4 regions of the Pseudoduganella sp. R-34 genome follow, and region 2 is predicted to be linked to each of the others. Evidence: predicted binding sites of a transcription regulator. Region 2 holds the regulator's gene; each other region holds the start of a gene.
The links. Region 2 encodes LexA, which represses DNA repair genes until DNA is damaged. Its sites were predicted from a motif close to ACTGTATNNNNATACAGT; they were not measured.
Positions count from the first base shown of each region.

Region 1: recA (recombinase RecA) is a predicted target of LexA. The motif match lies at 2,381-2,398, and genes of this name have one in related genera.
Region 3: ACN9MW_RS22805 (PA0069 family radical SAM protein) is a predicted target of LexA. The motif match lies at 1,665-1,682, and genes of this name have one in related genera.
Region 4: imuA (translesion DNA synthesis-associated protein ImuA) is a predicted target of LexA. The motif match lies at 2,611-2,628, and genes of this name have one in related genera.

Region 1 is NZ_CP184572.1:6,261,090-6,265,656, reverse strand. Features, by position in the region: gene ACN9MW_RS28900 (DUF4212 domain-containing protein) at 1-117, opposite strand, end outside; gene ACN9MW_RS28895 (sensor histidine kinase N-terminal domain-containing protein) at 110-1,627, opposite strand; gene ACN9MW_RS28890 (response regulator) at 1,624-2,316, opposite strand; gene recA (recombinase RecA) at 2,450-3,523, shown strand; gene recX (recombination regulator RecX) at 3,654-4,112, shown strand; gene ACN9MW_RS28875 (DUF2889 domain-containing protein) at 4,244-4,567, shown strand, end outside.
Region 2 is NZ_CP184572.1:5,193,715-5,198,281, forward strand. Features, by position in the region: gene rpsR (30S ribosomal protein S18) at 1-256, opposite strand, end outside; gene priB (primosomal replication protein N) at 288-581, opposite strand; gene rpsF (30S ribosomal protein S6) at 600-980, opposite strand; gene ACN9MW_RS23855 (hypothetical protein) at 1,221-1,682, opposite strand; gene lexA (transcriptional repressor LexA) at 1,813-2,502, shown strand; gene ACN9MW_RS23865 (alpha/beta fold hydrolase) at 2,707-3,735, shown strand; gene ACN9MW_RS23870 (hypothetical protein) at 3,841-4,567, shown strand, end outside.
Region 3 is NZ_CP184572.1:4,966,095-4,970,661, reverse strand. Features, by position in the region: gene ACN9MW_RS22815 (Hsp70 family protein) at 1-1,000, opposite strand, end outside; gene ACN9MW_RS22810 (DUF2760 domain-containing protein) at 997-1,575, opposite strand; gene ACN9MW_RS22805 (PA0069 family radical SAM protein) at 1,701-2,867, shown strand; gene ACN9MW_RS22800 (hypothetical protein) at 3,327-3,458, shown strand; gene ACN9MW_RS22795 (gamma-glutamylcyclotransferase) at 3,467-4,027, opposite strand; gene ACN9MW_RS22790 (LysR family transcriptional regulator) at 4,036-4,567, opposite strand, start outside.
Region 4 is NZ_CP184573.1:132,680-137,246, forward strand. Features, by position in the region: gene ACN9MW_RS31835 (hypothetical protein) at 1-140, shown strand, start outside; gene ACN9MW_RS31840 (hypothetical protein) at 97-489, shown strand; gene ACN9MW_RS31845 (hypothetical protein) at 705-1,067, opposite strand; gene ACN9MW_RS31850 (helix-turn-helix domain-containing protein) at 1,541-1,786, shown strand; gene imuA (translesion DNA synthesis-associated protein ImuA) at 1,915-2,601, opposite strand; gene ACN9MW_RS31860 (hypothetical protein) at 2,775-3,026, opposite strand; gene ACN9MW_RS31865 (hypothetical protein) at 3,019-3,807, opposite strand; gene ACN9MW_RS31870 (YfbU family protein) at 3,882-4,397, opposite strand.

The sequences.
Region 1 (4,567 bases), 1.1 Mb from region 2:
CAGCCCGCTCAATTCGCGCGCGAAGAAAATGATGCAGAACGTGGTGAGCAGCCAGGTGGCCAGCAGCCAGCCGGTCATGCGGCGTACGCGGCGCCAGTGGCGCTCGAGCTTATCCAAAATGCGGTACCTCTTCTTCTTCGGGCGGCGTGTCCGGCACGCGCAGCGGGAACGTCACGCGGAACAGGCAGCCCGGATATTTCGGGTCGGTGGTGCGCGGGTTGGCGAACAGGTCGACTTCCGCATCGTGCTGCTGCGCCACTTCGCGCACGATCGGCAGGCCCAGGCCGGAGCCCTCGGTATTGCTGCCCAGGATGCGGTAGAAGCGCTCGAACACATGGCCGCGTTCCGCCGCCGGGATGCCGGGGCCGTTGTCTTCTACTTCGAGCAGGGCATGCCTGCCTGTGCGGCGCACGCGCACCGTGACGGCGCTGCCGCGCGGCGTGTAGCGCAAGGCATTGTCGATCAGGTTGGACAGCATCTCGCGCAGCATCATCGCGTTGCCGGAAATCGGCACGTCCTCGGTCGGCGGTTCATAGCCAAGGTCGATGCCGTAGTTGAAGGACGCCTGCACCCAGTCGTGCACCGTGCTGCGCGCCACTTCGCCCAGCTCCAGCGGCTCCATCGCGGTGCCGGCCTGCGGCTGGTTCTCGGCGCGTGCCAGTGCCAGCAGCTGGTTGACCAGGCGGGTGGCCGCCTGCGACGACTTGGCCAGCTGTTCCAGCGAACGGTGCACCTCGGCCTGGTCGGTCTGGCGCAGCGCCAGTTCCGATTGGGTGCGCATGCCGGCCAGCGGGGTTTTCATCTGGTGCGCAGCGTCGGCGATGAAACGCTTTTGCGAATCGATCGACAGTTTGAGGCGCTCCAGCATTTCATTGAGCGACTTGACCAGCGGCGTGATTTCTTCCGGCACCTGGCGCGGCGGGATCGGGCTCAGGTCGTCCGACGGGCGGGCGCGGATGCGCTCCTGCAGTTCACGCAGCGGCAGCAGCCCGCGCGACAGCGCAAACCACACCAGGGCCAGCACGATCGGCAGGATGATGAACTGCGGCAGGATCACGCCCTTGATGATTTCATTGGCCAGCTTGGCGCGCTTTTCCAGCGTTTCGCCGACTTGCACCAGGGCCAGGCGCTGCGGCTGCGCCTTGTCTTCTTCCAGGTTGACCCAGGTCCAGGCGATGCGGATCGGCGTGCCGTGCAGGGTGGAGTTGCGGAACAGGACCGCGCCGGCGCGGATGTCCTGCAGCTCGGGATCCTGCTTCGGCGGCGGCGGCAGGTCGCGGTCGCCGTCGACGTGGGCGCCGGTCGGGCTGCTGACCTGGTAATAGATATTGTCCACGTCGTCGGCACGCAGGATGTCGCGCGCCGGGCCGGGCAGGCGGGGAATCACGCCGGCCACTTCGCGCACCTGCTGCGTGAGCACGGTGACGGTGTCTTCCAGCGCATGGTCGAAGGGCTGGTTGGCGATCGACTTCGCCACCAGGTAGGTGATGGCGATGCTCATTGGCCACAGCAGCAGCAGGGGAGCGAGCATCCAGTCGAGGATCTCGCCGAACAGCGAGTGCTGGATCTCGTTCTCTTCGGCGGCCGGGGCATGGTCCCAGTCGGCGGCCTGCTGCTCGCCGTTCACGGTGCAGCCGGCGGTTGCGGCGGGTTGAATTTCTCCAGGCAGTAGCCGAGCCCGCGCACGGTGGCGATGCGGATGCCGCCCACTTCAATCTTCTTGCGCAGGCGGTGCACGTACACCTCGATGGCGTTGTTGCTGACCTCTTCGCCCCATTCGCACAGGTGGTCCACCAGCTGTTCTTTCGACACCAGGCGCCCGGTGCGCGCCAGCAGGATTTCCAGCAGGCCCAGTTCACGCGCCGACAGGTCCAGCATCTGCTCGTTGATATAGGCGCTGCGCCCGACCTGGTCGTAGGTGAGGGGGCCGTGCTTGACGACGGTGGAGCCGCCGCCCTGGCCGCGCCGGGTCAGGGCGCGCACCCGCGCTTCCAGCTCGGACAGCGCGAACGGCTTGGCCATGTAATCGTCGGCGCCCAGGTCGAGGCCGTTGACCCGCTGCTCGACCGAATCGGCGGCGGTCAGGATCAGCACCGGCAGCAGCGAGCCGCGCGTGCGCAGGCGGCGCAGCACTTCCAGCCCGGACATCTTGGGCAGGCCCAGGTCCAGGATCAGCAGGTCGAATTCCTGGGTGGACAGGGCCGTGTCCGCCTCCTGCCCGTTTTTTACGCAGTCGATCGCATAGCCGGACTGGCGCAGCGAGCGCGTCAGGCCGTCCGCGAGGACGCTGTCATCTTCGGCTAATAGGATACGCATGGGGCTACTGTACTCCAGCCGTTTGACTTTTCGCAAAGTTTGCAAAAAGGGGCTTGTCAAAAGCACTGTAATTTTATACAGTACCACCTGTACAACGTAGTGACCCAATTCATTTAGCCCGCGAAAGATCATCATGGACGACAAAAAAGGCGCAGTACCTGCATCGGAAAAAGCCAAGGCCCTGGCGGCCGCACTGGCCCAGATTGAAAAGCAGTTTGGCAAAGGCTCCGTGATGCGCATGGACGCATCCGCCCCGATCGAGGAAGTGCAGACTGTCTCCACCGGCTCCCTGGGCCTGGATATCGCGCTGGGCGTAGGCGGCCTGCCACGCGGCCGCGTGGTGGAAATCTACGGTCCTGAATCTTCCGGTAAAACCACCCTGACCCTGCAAGCGATCGCTGAAATGCAGAAAATGGGCGGCACCTGCGCCTTCATCGACGCGGAACACGCGCTGGACGTGGTGTATGCCCAAAAACTGGGCGTCAACCTGCACGAGCTGCTGATCTCCCAGCCGGACACCGGCGAACAAGCCCTGGAAATCTGCGATGCGCTGGTGCGCTCCGGTTCCGTGGACCTGATCGTGGTCGACTCCGTTGCCGCGCTGACCCCGAAAGCCGAAATCGAAGGCGATATGGGCGACTCCCTGCCGGGCCTGCAGGCGCGACTGATGTCCCAGGCGCTGCGCAAGCTGACCGGCACCATCAACCGCACCAACACCCTGGTAATCTTCATTAACCAGATCCGCATGAAGATCGGCGTGATGTTCGGCTCGCCGGAAACCACCACCGGCGGCAATGCCCTGAAGTTTTACGCTTCCGTGCGCCTCGACATCCGCCGTACCGGCTCGATCAAGTCGGGCGACGAGGTGATCGGCAACGAGACCAAGGTCAAGGTGGTCAAGAACAAGATTGCGCCGCCGTTCAAGGAAGCCCACTTCGACATCCTGTATGGCGAAGGCACCTCGCGCGAAGGCGAAATCATCGACCTGGGCGTGGAAGCCAAGATCGTCGAGAAGTCGGGTTCCTGGTACAGCTACGGCGGCGAGCGTATCGGCCAGGGCAAGGACAATGCCCGTTCCTTCCTCAAGGAGCGTCCGGCACTGGCGCGTGAAATCGAGAACAAGGTACGTGCGGCGCTGGGCGTGCGTGAGCTGCCGGCCGTTTCCGATGATGGCGAAGAAGCGCCGAAGCTGCGCGCGGTCGACTAAAACCGGTAAGGCAGCCGGATGGCCGTCCCGTCTGACCCGCAGGGTCAGACACTGGTATGCCGGAGCCACAGGCCGTAGATCAGAAGGTGTCTGACCCTGCGGGTCAGACATCGGTTTACCGGTTTAACAGATGCCCCTCCCCAAACCCACCCTAAAAGCCCGTGCCCTGCGCCTGCTCAGCCAGCGCGAGCACAGCCGCCTCGAGCTCGCCCGCAAGCTGCAGCGCCACGCGGAAGAGGGCGACGACGTCGAAGCCCTCCTGAATTTCCTCGAGCAAAACAAATGGCTCTCGGAAGAGCGCTTCTCCGAAAACCTGGTGCACCGCCGCGCCGCCCGCTACGGCAACAGCCGCATCGTGGCCGAGCTGCAGCACCACGGCATCGGCGGCGACATGCTGGCCGAAGTCAAGGAAAGCCTGAAAGAAGACGAAGTCGAGCGCTGCTGCGAAGTCTGGCGCCGCAAATTCGGCGAAGTGGCCGAAGATCCCGAAGGCCGACAGAAGCAATTGCGCTTCCTCATGTCGCGCGGCTTCTCACAAAAGGCCATCCGCACCGCCATGAAGGGCACCATGCCCGACGAGGACTTTTAAATTGGCCTCGGAAGGTATGCTACACTTCGAGAGTTTTATGCAGCACCGCGGGTGCGGTGGTTGTCCGTAGAAGCTGCGGCGTACTGATTAGCTGCTTATAATTTTGGCCACTTTTGAGTGGCATCGGTCTTATGTCCTTGTCAAATCCTGTCTCCCGACGAGCGCTGCGGCACACGCGCGCCATAGACATCCAGGCGTATTCACGCGAGGATGGCCTGTGGGATCTTGACGCCCATATCACGGACATCAAATCCTTCGACACCATGCTGGCATCGGGCCCGCGCAAGGGCAACGAAGCCCTGCACGACCTGTGGCTGCGCGTGACCGTCGATAAGCAGCTGACCATCGTCGATGCCGAAGCAAGTTCGGACGCTGTTCCCTATCCTGGCCATTGCAACACGATCGGCCCCGCCTACAAAGCCTTGATCGGCCTGAACCTGATGAAGGGTTTTCGC
Region 2 (4,567 bases):
CCAGGTAGCGGGCGCGCTTGATCGCGGTGTCAACTTGACGCTGGTAGTGCGCCTTGGTGCCGGTCAGGCGTGCTGGCATGATCTTGCCGTTTTCCTGGATGAAATCTTTCAGGGTGTCTACGTCTTTGTAGTCCACTTGCTCAACGCCAGCGGCGGTGAAGCGGCAGAACTTCTTGCGCTTGAACAGTGGGTTTTGTTGCTTGCGCTTTTCTTTCAGCTTGAGCTTGTTTTTGTCGAACTTTTTACCGAATGCCATTTTAGGCTCCTGTATTTAAAAATTGCGCTGTTTAGACAGCACGAAAATCAATGATGTGAAACACCAGGGTTCTGCTATTGCGGTTCTTCTTGGCCAGGAAACCGGTGAACTCGTACAAGCCTCCAAGGGGCGCCTGACTGAATCGTTTTGACAACTCACCTGCCGCAACGGCAGGGACTTCAAACTCGGTCAGTCGGGCAATGCCTGCCTCTGTCTGCTGCGAACTGTGCTGCAAGCTTGCATTCACAATCGGCAGGCCGGCCGGGGTGTATCGAATCTCATCCCGTTCGGCGATCAGGGCGGTAACCCGGAGCTGGTTGTACAGACCGTCTCCTGTCAGGAATTACGCCGCTACAGGAGCTGCTGGGGCTTCGGCGCGATGGCTCTTGGCCGCGTCTTCACGCTGGACCGACTTCATCATCGGGGAAGGAGCGGTTTCCGCTTTCTTCATCTTGACGGTCAGGTGACGCAGCACGGCATCATTGAATTTGAATGCGGTTTCCAGCTCAACCAGGGTCTCGTTGTCGCATTCGATGTTCAGGCAGATGTAGTGTGCCTTGGCCAGTTTCTGGATCGAGTACGCCATTTGACGGCGGCCCCAATCTTCAACACGGTGCACGTTACCGCCGCGCGAGGTCACGCTGGTCTTGTAACGTTCGATCATCGCGGGCACTTGCTCGCTTTGGTCCGGGTGGACGATAAATACGATTTCGTAGTGACGCATTAATAACTCCCTTAAGGACTGTGAATATAGCCCACCCCGGCGTCAAGACGGGTGTGGGAAGAGGTAAGCCCGCAAGCATAGCAGACTTTGCCGGCCGGCTCAAGGTTTACTGATGGCGCGCAAAGCCCCCTGCCCGCTGGGCTGGCATGCCGGGGCATGGACCAGTCGACGCCGCCTGGAAGCTGCGCCCTTGCATTGCTCCGGGTAAGAACGCTGGATGACGCGCTGCTTGCCTGCGGCTTAATCGCCTGAGGCTTCGCCCCTCGCCGCCATGGCAGGCTGCGTCGCCTCAGACGATTGCAAGATCCCGGCGAGGAACCCGAGCCCGGCCGCCAGCCAGACCAGGGAGGCGACCACATCAAACGTCCACACACGATCGGGGAATTTGTACAAGTAAGGCACCACCAGCAGCCCGCGCAGCAGGCAAATCGCAGCAATCGTGCCCTGCGCCATTTGCGCAAATGGCAACCAGCGCAAGCGCCCTGCGCCAGCCAGCGCATACAAGGAGCAGATCAACATCAAGGCCCCTATGACTACCGCGCCAGCCGGCGCGAACCACGTCCCGGCGCGGGCTGATGCAACGACCTTGGGCGGCGCCTGCAGGAAGGCATACCACTCCGGCCCCAGCCAAGGCGCCGCGAAATGAATCACGGCACCGAACAAGGAAATCCCCGCCGCCAGCAAGAAAGCAAACCGTCCCATCCTGCCCTCCAATGGTTGTCGAAACATTATTAAGCCGAATATTTTCTGTCATTGCAACAAATTTGCTTGCAATTCCTTTCATACTGTACAAAAATACAGACTGTCTATATCCACAGTTCACCATAGCGCCATGATCAAGCTCACAGCACGACAAGAACAGATCCTCAACCTGATCAAGGATGCGATCGACAGCACCGGCTTCCCGCCTACCCGCGCCGAAATCGCGGCGGAGCTTGGCTTCAAGTCCGCCAATGCTGCAGAAGAACACTTGAAAGCCCTGCAACGCAAGGGCGCCATCGAAATTACCGCCGGCACCTCGCGCGGCATTCGCCTGACCGGCAACTTCGGCGGCCCGGCGACCGGTGCAGCAGCGCCGCGCCCGGCCGCTCGTGCCAATGTCGAATTCGACGACATGCCAGCCGTCCCGGCCGGCATGCTGGTTTCCCTGCCGCTGATCGGCCGCGTCGCCGCCGGCTCGCCCATCCTGGCCCAGGAAAACCTGGAGACCACCTACAGCGTCGACCCCAAGCTGTTCTCGGCCAAGCCGGACTTCCTGCTGAAGGTGCGCGGTGAATCGATGCGCGACATCGGCATCATGGACGGCGACCTGCTGGCCGTGAAAAAGACCGACAGCGCCCGCAATGGCCAGGTCGTGGTGGCCCGCATCGGCAACGATGTCACCGTCAAGACCTACCGCAAAACCGGCAGCAAGATCGAACTGCTGCCGGAAAATCCGGACTTCAAGGTGATCACAGTGACCGAAGAAGACGACTTCGCCCTGGAAGGCCTGGCCGTTGGCCTGATGCGAACCTGGCACTAAGACCGTCCTGCGCTCGGGGTGCGACGTGCGCCCTGGGCCTTTCTCCCGCGCTGGCCCGGCTGGCGCAATCCCTGCCCCTCCGCTGGCCCGCGCGCCGTTTTAAGCCAGCCTGCGCCCCCATTTCTGCATTCTGTCGCACTCGGGTTCCAAGACAAGGGCCGCTCGAGTTATCCTTCTTGCATCGAAAAAAGGAGAGGAGATCACATGCACGTCCGCCGTATCAGCTCGATCCTGTGCGCCTTGGCGCTGTCCATTTCCACCGCATACGCCGCCGCCCCGCAACAGCAGTTCGCCAACATGGGCGACCTGCAGCTTGAAAACAAAGCCACCATCAACGATTGCTCGATCGGCTACCGTACTTTCGGCACCCTGAACGCTGACAAATCAAACGTCATCCTGTTCACGACCTGGCACACCGGCACCAGCCGCGATGCGGCAGGGATGCTGCAAAGCGGCGCCCTGTTCGATCCGGCGCCATGGTACGTGATCGTGGTCGATGCACTGGGCAATGGCGTATCCTGCTCCCCTTCAAACAGCAAGACCCAACCCGGCCCCTCCTTTCCGCAGTTCTCGGTACGCGACATGGTCGCCAGCCAGCACAAGCTCCTGACCGAAAAACTGGGCATCAAGCACCTTCACGCCGTCATGGGCTACTCGATGGGCGGCATGCAGGCCTTCCAATGGGCCGCCAGCTACCCGGGCTTCATGGACGTAGCCATTCCCATCGCGGGCACACCGCGACTGACATCGTCCGACATGCTGTTCCTGCGCATCGTTGAAAAGTCGGTACTTGACGAGCCAGCCTACGCAGGCGGCCGCTATGCCCAGAACCCGGCGCTGCCAATGTATAACCTGCTGTTCGCAATGAACTTCGACAGCCCGGCGCATCGCAGCGCACGCACCGCGCCGAAGGACTTTGAAAAATTCTTCCGCGAGAGCCAGGCCTCCGATCCTGACGGCACTGACGCCAACAATTCCCTCTGGCAGATCCGCGCTGTACTGGGCCACGATATCGCCCAGGGCGGCAAGCTGGAAGACGCGGCGCCGCGCATCAAGGCGCGACTGGTCCCGATCAATGCAGCCCAAGACCACTTGGTCAACCCTGGGCCGGCAATCGCCTTCTCCAAGCTGCGCAAGGAAGAAGCCACCGTGCTTGACACCGACTGTGGCCACGCAGCGCTGCGCTGCGCCATGCCTGCCATGAAGGCCGTTGTGGAAAAAGCGCTACGCTAAACCTGCAGCCTGTCTAGCCAATCCTGCATTTCGTCGCAGCCACGCTCCCCGGGTGGCTGCGCTCACTTACAGTCACAAAAAGCACACCACAACCGGGGAGATTTGATGTTCAAGCCTTTCTGCATCGCAGCTGCGATGCTGGCGGCGCAATCCGCGTTCGCCTTCGACAACCAGGCCAACCACTACCGCCTCAGCATCGACAAGGATGCCAAACGCGCCCACGTCGAAGCCGACGTCTGGGTCGAGGGCCGCGACCTCGCGCTGTTCAACTGCATGCCGATACCGCAGCTCAAAAACGGCCAGGCCGACCTGATCGAAAAACTGCAAGTGCACGACATGGCCGGCAATGCCGTCGTCCTGAAAGACAAGGGCGAAGGCGAATACGACGTGGACGGCGACCGCCGCCTGCGCCTGTCTTACGACATCCGGCTGGAGCACGACAAATACCAATGGCCGGGCGGGAACGAAGAAGTGTCCTATCACACCGACGAAGGCTTGATGTCGGTCGGCTATCCCTTGTTCATCGTCCCCGGCGAGAAAATGCTCGGGCAAACCGAAGTCACATTCGACCTGCCGATAGGATGGAAAGCCAATACGCCTTGGCGCAGCACCGGCAAGCCGGGCACCTTTTTGGTCGAGTCGCGGCGTGAACTGGTGAACAACGCCTTCTTCTTCGGCACGGCTCACGCGGAAACCTTCAAGGCGGGCGGTGTTGAAATGACGCTGGTGATGGGCAAGCAGTACTGGAAGCGGCGCGACGCCTTCATCTCCATGATCGACAAGCAGATGAACAGCTACCAGAAGCTGTATGGCCGCGGACCGGTCGCCGACC
Region 3 (4,567 bases), 230 kb from region 2:
CAGAGCGCGTCAGTTCGGTGCGGATCGAGCCGCCGATCAGCTTCGAGCCGCGGCTTGGCACCACGATAGGCCAGGTTTCGGCTTGGGCGTTGGCCAGCAGGTTTTCCTTGGCCGCGCGGCAGCCGTAGGTCAGCGCGCGCATCTGCCAGGCGTCAAGCTGGGTGCCGTTGGCAGCCAGCTTGCGCGCGACCAGGTGAGCCAGCGCCAGGTCCATATTGTCGCCGCCCAGCAGGATGTGGTCGCCCACGGCCACCCGGTGCGGCTCCAGCTTGCCGTCGCGCTCGAGAATGGCGATCAGCGAGAAGTCGCTGGTACCGCCGCCCACGTCCACCACCAGGATGACGTCGCCCGGCTTGACTTCCTTGCGCCAGCGGCCATCGCTGCTCTGGATCCAGCTGTACAGCGCCGACTGCGGCTCTTCCAGCAGGGTGACGTTCTCGTAGCCGGCGGCGCGAGCCGCTTCGGCAGTGAGTTCTCGCGCGGCCGGGTCGAACGATGCAGGAATGGTGACCGTGACTGCCTGCTGCGTGAACGGCGCGTCCGGATGGGCGTTGTCCCATGCAGCGCGCAGGTGTTTCAGGTAGCGGGTCGAAGCCTCCAGCGGCGACACACGCGACACCTCTTCCGGCGCGTCATGTGGCAGGATGGCTGCGCGGCGATCCACGCCAGGGTGGCACAGCCAGCTCTTGGCGCTCGACACCAAACGGATCGGCGTGGTGGCGCCGCGGCTGCGGGCCATTTCGCCCGTCACTGCGGGCGTCCCGTCGGCAGCAGCCCAGGGCAGGGCCAGTTCGCCGGCCGCCAGCTCGTCCGGATGCGGCAGGTAGAGGAAGCTTGGCAGCAGCGGCAGTTCTTCTACCGTGCCTGGCGCGGTGAGCTGGGGCACGCCCAGCACGCCATGCCTGGTTTTCTCGCCATCGCTGCCCGCCAGTTCAACGTAGGACAGCGCGCTGTGGGTGGTGCCAAGGTCGATGCCGATGGCAAAACGCGGATCGCTCACAATTCCACCTCGGCCGGTGCCAATACCTTGGCGTCATGCGTTTCCGCCAGTTTCGGCAGGCGCACGCTGGAGGCGCGCCAGCCGCGATGGCTCAGGGTGCCGGTGAACGGCGCCTTGCCGACCACATTGCCGGTCAGGCGCACGGCGGATGCATCGAAGCCTTCCGGCAGCGTCACGCGGCTGCCTTCCGCTTCGGAGCGGATGGCATCGATCGTGAAGTGCTCGCGCAGCACCTTGGAGCAGCCTTCATGCACCACGCGGGCAGCGGCGCCGATGTCGGCATCCGAATAGCCGGACAGGTTTTCCTGCGTGAAGTCGATCAGGCGGGCTTCGCGCTGGAACAGGGACAGGAGCTGCAGTGCTGCGTCGGGTGTGGCTTCGCGCAGGGGCGCGGCGGCTGGCACTGGGGCGGCGACTGGTGCAGGTGCTGATGCGGCAGTCGGAGCCGCCGCGGGGCCCACGCTGTCGTCACGCACGCGGGCGGCGAATTCAGCATCGCCCAGGGTTTTGAAAAAGGCGCCAAAGGCGAGGGAAATCCTGCTCCCAAAGGAGGGCAGATTGGTGGTTTTGCTCATGTTATTGCTCTTTGAATGTCGGGGGATATCCCGGAGAAGTGCGCATGATACCAGCTTGGCTTGCAGCCTTGGCGCAGGCGGATTAGAATACTGTATGTATATACAGTGATGCTTCGGGGCGCCGCATGCAGGACCATGAATTCGAAGGGCAGGTCATGCTGCCGCCGCAATCGCTCAAGGCCAAAAAAGGGCGCGGTGCGGTATCAAACATGCAAGGAAGATACGAGCTGCAGGCGCGTGAAGCGTTCGACGACGGCTGGGCACCCGATCCGGATGATGCCGAGGCTGAACTGCTTCCACCGCGCACCATTGTCACCGCGGAAACGGCCAAGACCATCCTCACGCGCAACCAGTCGCCCGATATTCCGTTCAATGTTTCGCTGAACCCTTATCGCGGCTGCGAGCATGGCTGCATCTATTGTTTTGCGCGGCCATCGCATAGCTACCTGGGCTTGTCGCCCGGCCTGGATTTTGAGACCAAGCTATTCGCCAAGGTAAATGCGCCGGACCTGCTGCGCGCCGAATTGTCCAAGCCAGGTTATCAGGTGGAGTCGCTCGCACTGGGCGTGAATACCGACGCCTACCAGCCTTGCGAGCGCGAATACCAGCTCACGCGGCGGGTGCTGGAAGTGCTGGCCGAGTGCAACCATCCGGTTGGCCTGATCACCAAATCCTCGCTGATCGAGCGTGACATCGACATCCTCGCGCCGATGGCTGCGCGCAACCTGGCTGCCGCATCGGTCACCATCACCACGCTGGACAGCAAGATCTCGCGCACCCTGGAGCCGCGCGCCGCCGCGCCGGCACGCCGCCTGCGCACGATCGAGACGCTGGCCAAGGCCGGCATTCCGGTTGGCGTCAGCATTGCGCCGATCATTCCTTTTGTCACTGAGCCCGATATCGAGAAGATCATGTCCGCAGCGCGCGATGCCGGCGCGGTGATGGCGACCTATGTCGTACTGCGCCTGCCGTGGGAAGTCAGCCCCTTGTTCAAGGAGTGGCTGGAAGCGCATTTCCCCGACCGGGCCGCGCGCGTGATGAACCGCGTGCGCGACATGCGCGGCGGCAAGGATTACGAAGCCGAGTTTGGCGCACGCATGCGCGGCGAAGGCGTGTGGGCGGACCTGATCCTGCAGCGCATCGAGAAAGGCATCACCCGCTTCGGCTTCCACGGCCGCCACAGCAAGTTCCGTTCGCTCGACTGCACCCAGTTCAAGCGGCCTGAATACATTCCACCCTCCGGCGCCCGTGCAGCCGCTGCAGCCAAAGCGGGGCAAATGAATCTTTTCTGAAATCGGAGGCGATGATGGGCTGGTTTCTGATCAATGTCATGCTACCGCTTACGGCACCTGTGCTTGTGCTCGCAATCCTGAGGGCGTTCCCGATGCCTCAGGAAAACAGGTCTGCGTTGAAGTTGCTCCTTCCTGTCAAGGATGGTCAGCTGTGCTGGACAGCAATCGCCTTTTCTGCATCAGCGTTATATGAAATCGGCGTTGGAAGAAGCGTTCTGGGAACCACGAGTGTTGGCTACGTACAGGGAGTAGCAGTCTTCATCATTGCGGCATCAAGTATCGTAGCTGCTGGTGGCGCAACATTTCCAACGTCGCTGCATAGGCCTGAAGGTGTTGCCCCGCTCCGCCATTACTCAACGTTTGCGTTCTCACTGTTTTTGACCGTTTGGGCAGCCTTGGTTCGCCTGGTAGTTCAATTCGGACTATGATGAAGTGCGCCCATTGCAGAAGGAGGCCACCATGATCAACGAATTTCTTCAGTATCACTTCCAGGACACTGAACATACCGGTAAGTTCCTCGTGAATCTCGGCGGATTTGCTGGCCTGATCGGTTTTGTGGTTTTCCTGATCGGCTTGCCTTTCGTCGCCTGATGGGCCTATTACAGGCGATCGAGATATGCCTCGATGGCATGCACATGCTCGTCGTGATGTCCCATTTCCCGCAAGGCAGCAGCAAGGCGCAGCAAGTATTCGATGTTCGGCCCGCTTGGACCGGACGCGGAAGCGATATGGTGGGCGATTTCTTCCACGCTCGCCTCGCCCAGCCAGGCCGCGTTGTCGGCGGCGGCAATATAGATCAGGCCTTCTTCCACGCCGCCTGCTTCGAAATGGATGTCGATGGCCACGCGCAGGTAGCCGTTCTTTTCGCGATGGTCGAGATGGGCGAATTCTTCCGGCGTAACGAGGTAGGCCATGCCGTGGCAGACGTCTCCCTCGGCTGGAATCAGTGTGGCCACGCGGCCTGGCGCTTCAGGTGTTCCACGATGATCGTGCGAACCTTGCCAGAAGCGGCGCGACCAGCCGAAGATGTGCGCGGGCCGGCGCTCGATGAAGGGAAAGTCCGCCTTGTAAATCAGCGAGCCATAACCGAACAGCCACACCTGGTGGTGGCCGTCGAACTTGTCCATTGCCTGGTTGGCTTCAATCGTATTGTGCGACATGCGGCAGATTATAGGGAATACTCGCCAAGCACGCTGATGAAGCGTTCCGCAGCCGGGGAGGGGGTGCGCGAGGTCTTGGTGTAGATGAAGAATTTGCGCTTGAGTTCCGGCTCGACCAGTGGCCGCATTTCCAGTCCGTACAGGCGCACCATCGGCTCCGCATAGGGCAGGCAGGCGGTGATGCCGAGCCCTTCGGCCACCATGGCCAGGGCGGTCGTCATGAAGGTCACCTCGTTGTAGGGCGCCAGCGTGGTCATGTCGCGCAGCAGCCGTTCGGTGAACTGGCCCTGCAAGGCGATGAAGGGATGCTGGTTGACCTCCGCCCAGGCGACCGTGCGGCTGGCGGCCAGCGGGTGCGCGGACGGGAAGACCACCACGAAAGGCATCTCGAACAGCAGTTGCGCATCCACTTCGGCCGTCACGTCGCGTTCCGGGCCAATGCCGACATCCACCTCGCCGCTGACCACGCGTGCGGCGACGTTGTCGACCGGGCAATCCACCAGTTGCACCTGTACGTCCGGATAAGAAGCGCGGAAGGCG
Region 4 (4,567 bases), on a different replicon from region 2:
TGCATGTGTCGCGGACCTATCCCCTGCTTGGTGAGGTCGCTCTTTCTTTGGTGGCCAACCTGCAGGTTGACCAATCCAAATTGAAGGGAGCAACACATGAACCGCATTCTTGTCTCCAACGAAACCGTATTTCAGATTGACTGGGCGGCAGCCGAACGTCGCGCTGCGATTGCAAAGGTTCGCCCGGTGAAAGCCCCCAAGCGCGGCGGCTCGATTTCTGGTTCCAACCCTGCTTCTGTCTGGATGACCGACGTATCTGCCGGCGACCGCCGCTCGGTCAAAGCATGGCTGAATGGCCACGGCGATGGCCGGGTGTTGCTGTGGCAGCTGAAGTCGCTGTTCGGAATTGTTCGCTGCGACGAGGCGCCAGATCCGGTCATGCGCAAGGCGATATCAAAAGCTGCGGCGCTGATGAAGCGCACGTTTGCTTCCGGCGCGCGTGCTACGGCTGGTGACCAGCACCCAGGTGCGGATGTCGTGGTTGTTTAAGCCCTCACGGCTCCATACCGCCAAAAAAGACGCGGATTTTCGTGGTGAAGGTCCGCAAAACGCGCAAATCAATCAAAGACTTACTCCGACCTGTGCGCTACATGCGGTGCAGCAGGCACGAGTCTTTGAGTGGGGTGCTCGATTCGACGAGCATCCCGTAAATCTCCACTAGATCGCCTCATGCGATCAAATTCCTTCCGATATCACTCGCAAAATTAGATCGGCTTAGGCCGCCTACCTGGAGGCGGCTGCACAACGATGCCTGTTTGGACGAGCCATTCCTGCCGGTATTCGACGATCTGTCCATGCTCGTTCCGAAAGCGCTCGATCCCACGAATGCGGACCCTGCCATTGCGCCAGTTTCCCATTTCGACATCTAGCATGACATCCCTGCGGAAGACTTTACCAGGTTCGTCGCTGGGCACGATGAAACGAGCGATCTTCATCAGGCGGTGTCGTCCCTGCGAGTCCGTATCTTTGACTTCCAAGTAGCCCGGCAGGGAAAGATCCAGGGCCTGATCCACGTAGCCCGTGATTTCCTCGATCCCGCAATGCCGCAGTTTGACCATCTTCTCCATGGTGCACCAAATTACTGTACATACATACAGTATAGCGACTGATGTCACCATGAACAATCTCGACCGCCCTTTGCCTGCTCCATGCGTTGATACCAAGCTAAATGACTTTTCTCGTTTGCAACATCGCTTTAACTGCTGTACCGTGCCGGACCCTGCGGTCGCCGTGACTATAGTCTGCTGACAGACTGTTGTCAGGGCTACAAAATGGTTTTGCAATTAAAGTCTGAGACATCTTAATAAAGTCTGAGACGCCCGAGTTTAGATCGCTGGCATCCGCTTGCAACGTACGACATTTCCACCATAACTCCGCGTGGTTTGTCTCAGACTTTGCGACACGACCTCCTTCCACGGAACTCGAAACAGCAGGTTGTCTCAGACTATTTGTGTCTCAGAACTTCTTCCATGGAGGAAGTTTCTCGCCAAACTGTCGCAGACATTAATTGCAAAGGACACGAACTGACAAAAAGCGCGGGATGGACCACAACAAGGCATTCGGACTGGTAATCAGAGAATCGAGGGACCGGCTTGGGCTTTCCCAGGAGGGCCTGGCATTTTTGGTATCGCTCGATCGCTCGTACATCTCGTTGCTCGAGCGAGGCAAGCGCTCAGCTAGCTTAAACACGATTGTCGTTCTCGCGCATGCCTTCGATTTAACCCCATCTGAACTGGTTCGGCAGCACGAGGCTTATACGGAGCCTAAGAAGAAGAAAAAGTCGTAGGCGCAACGCAGACACTTGCTCTTCTTCATCGTCGGTACGGGACGTCGCGGACCACCGGCAATTTCTGGCGATTTCGCTCGCGACCTTTCGAGAGTAGCACTAGGCACAGCCCCCGCAATGGCGAGACCTTAGACCAATGCCGGTAGGATGTGTTGCATTGTTGCCGGCACCGCAGGCTTCGACCAGTCCACACATGCGTGACGTTGCAGCAATCGCGGCGTAATCGGCAGGAATAATGGAGTCGCCCTGGAAGGGCCGCGGCGCTTCACAAACTCAATATTAATTCCAAGTGGAGCCGGCCGCATTGCCAAACGTAACGGCGCAGGCGAAGCGTCTTGTGCATTTGCTATTGGCCGCATAAGGCAGAGAAATGTATCGCCTGATTGTGCAGCCAGGTGCAGTCGACGCAGAGACTCACTACGGATGTGTTGTTGCCAAAGCAAAACTGCGCCACAGCTGGTACTCCTCAGAACTTGCTCAGCAGCCCATAAGCTGTCTCCGGGCTTCCCGGTATTAGGTATCCAGACCAACCGTTCAGGCGGGAGCTCCATTCCGAGGGTTTGTGGCATATATGGCGGTTGAATTAGCACGATGGGCCTATTCAAGGTGGACAGCGCCGGCTGCAGCAAACGCCATTCACCAATACCTGGTTGAGCCAGCAGTAGTTCGGTTAGCGTACCTGTTGGCCACCCGCCGCCTGGCAATTGCGTCGAGAGAACTGGGAATCCCGTGTCGATGCAAGCAGTACTGCTCTGGGCCATTTGGGAGGCGCGCCAGAGTGAAGGGTGTATTGGTTGTGGATCGAAAAGTGCCATGGCGATTTAGCTGTATTTATATACAGTATATCCAAGTATTGCCTGAGGCGCTTCTTTAAAGTCCTCCGGTGGCTGGAGGGCCGTTTACCATCTGCATTTTCCGTCAGGCAACTAGCTTTGGACGACGGCGAGACGAAAAAAAACGGCCCGCCGGCCGTTTCGTTGGAGAGGACTCAGCCTCGGTGCAATTTGTATTCCGGGATGCGGATTCGGGAACGGCCCAGCACCTTTTGCACGCCCCCCAGCTCCGAGAGCGGTTTGGCGTCCTTGTTCAGCCGGACGACCAGGACGTCACCGACTTTCAGCTGTTTTGTAGCCGATGCGTCTGAGGATAGGGTCTTGCCCTTGCGTTCGGCGCGACGCAATGCCGCCGCGGTCTTGTACAGCTTGACCGCCAGTGCGTCTTTTGCATTTTTGTCACTCATACCATTCCTCGAAAAAGGCGTTGTGCAGGTAGTTTACCAGAACCTGCCAGGAGCGGCTGTTTGGGGCCAGGTCAAAGCGCATTTCCCGGGCGCCGCCGTTGGCCTCCCACCACGCCGGATCAATCTCCTGGACGTCCTGCACCGAACGGCATTGGGCAAAGCGGTGATCCCCGCGAAACTCGACTGGCTGCACCGGGGCATCAAACCCGAATTTGGGCCACACTTGATAACCGACCAAGTCATCCTCTTCGTCGTCCTCTTCCTCGTCCGGGTCAGCGTCGCCACGTCCTTTGCCGGCGGCGTACCCCGTCACTTCCGCGAAGCCCAGCTGGAAAGCCGTGCACGCCTGCAAGGCGAACGCGACGGTGCACAGGCGCTCCGGCGCATCGGACCTCAACATGATGGTTTTCAGATAGAGGGCATCGATGCGCACTCCCGCGCCGATCACGTCTTTGTAAGCGCAGACATCGATGACGGTTTCCGGACGGGCGAAGTCGGTGAACGATTGCGCGTGCACTCCTGCCGGCGTGCCGTCCTCCTGCTCGGCGAGCGCGGCAATGTCGACGTTGGACTCGTCCGGCGCCATGAAGAGGCGGCCGACCTGGGTGGGCGACAGGAGCAGGCCATGGTCGCCAAAGTCCGGCAAGGACACTGGCCCCAGGGGGTCGTCCTGCATATCGTAAAGGTCCCCGCTGAAGAGCTTCGCGAGCTCCAGGCCCAGCAATTGGGCTTCCAGCGGCTGGACCACAGTGTGATAGAAGGCAGTCTGTTCAGGGGTCATCCGTGTGGCGGGGGTGTTGACGAATCGGTATCATACCCGGCCACACGACATCCGAACAGTCGCTCGGCTCCCCTTTACTTGGGGTGGCGCTTTGCCGTCAAGATCGTTTCGATCTGTTCCTTGCTCATTCCGTGTGGCTTATCCATGTTCTTCCAAGCAGCGATCATGCGTTGGTAGCCCGGCACAGTGCGGGAACTGGAGTTCAGCCCGACGCGCCCATCCAAGAGCTCTTCCCAGCGTCCTTGTTCGCCCAGGGCGCGGGTAAAGCGCAGAAGCGTGGATTCCTGTCCGTCGTTGCCATCAAACCCTTCGAAGGCGATGTCGGCCGAGGTCAGCGCGCCTTTGTCGACCAGCGCGTTAAAGCTAAACAGCAGCGCTCGATGAAGATCCAGCACCGTTACGACGAACTGCGCGTCGCTGTCTGGCATGACTGGGAACAGCCACTGGAAAGCCTCCCGGTACAGCCACTCGTGCCCGCCGCGCAGCTGCGCGGCCACGCGGGCATAGCCGGCGTCTTCCTCCAGCTTGGACAGGATTTCATATTGGTTCGCCAGGATCAGGCGTTCGGTGTCAGTCAGTTTCAGGTCCATCGTGGTGCTCCTTTGTTGTAGTTGAATCGATAAGGTGGGGGAAAAAAGGCGCGATTGCAATCACCGGCATTCAAATTCTTTTCTTCCATTAAGGGTGATTCTATTTAGTGAACGCGTGATTATTGGGCTAATCACGCGTCGGTAGACGGCTGCCCGATTCGGACGTAGAG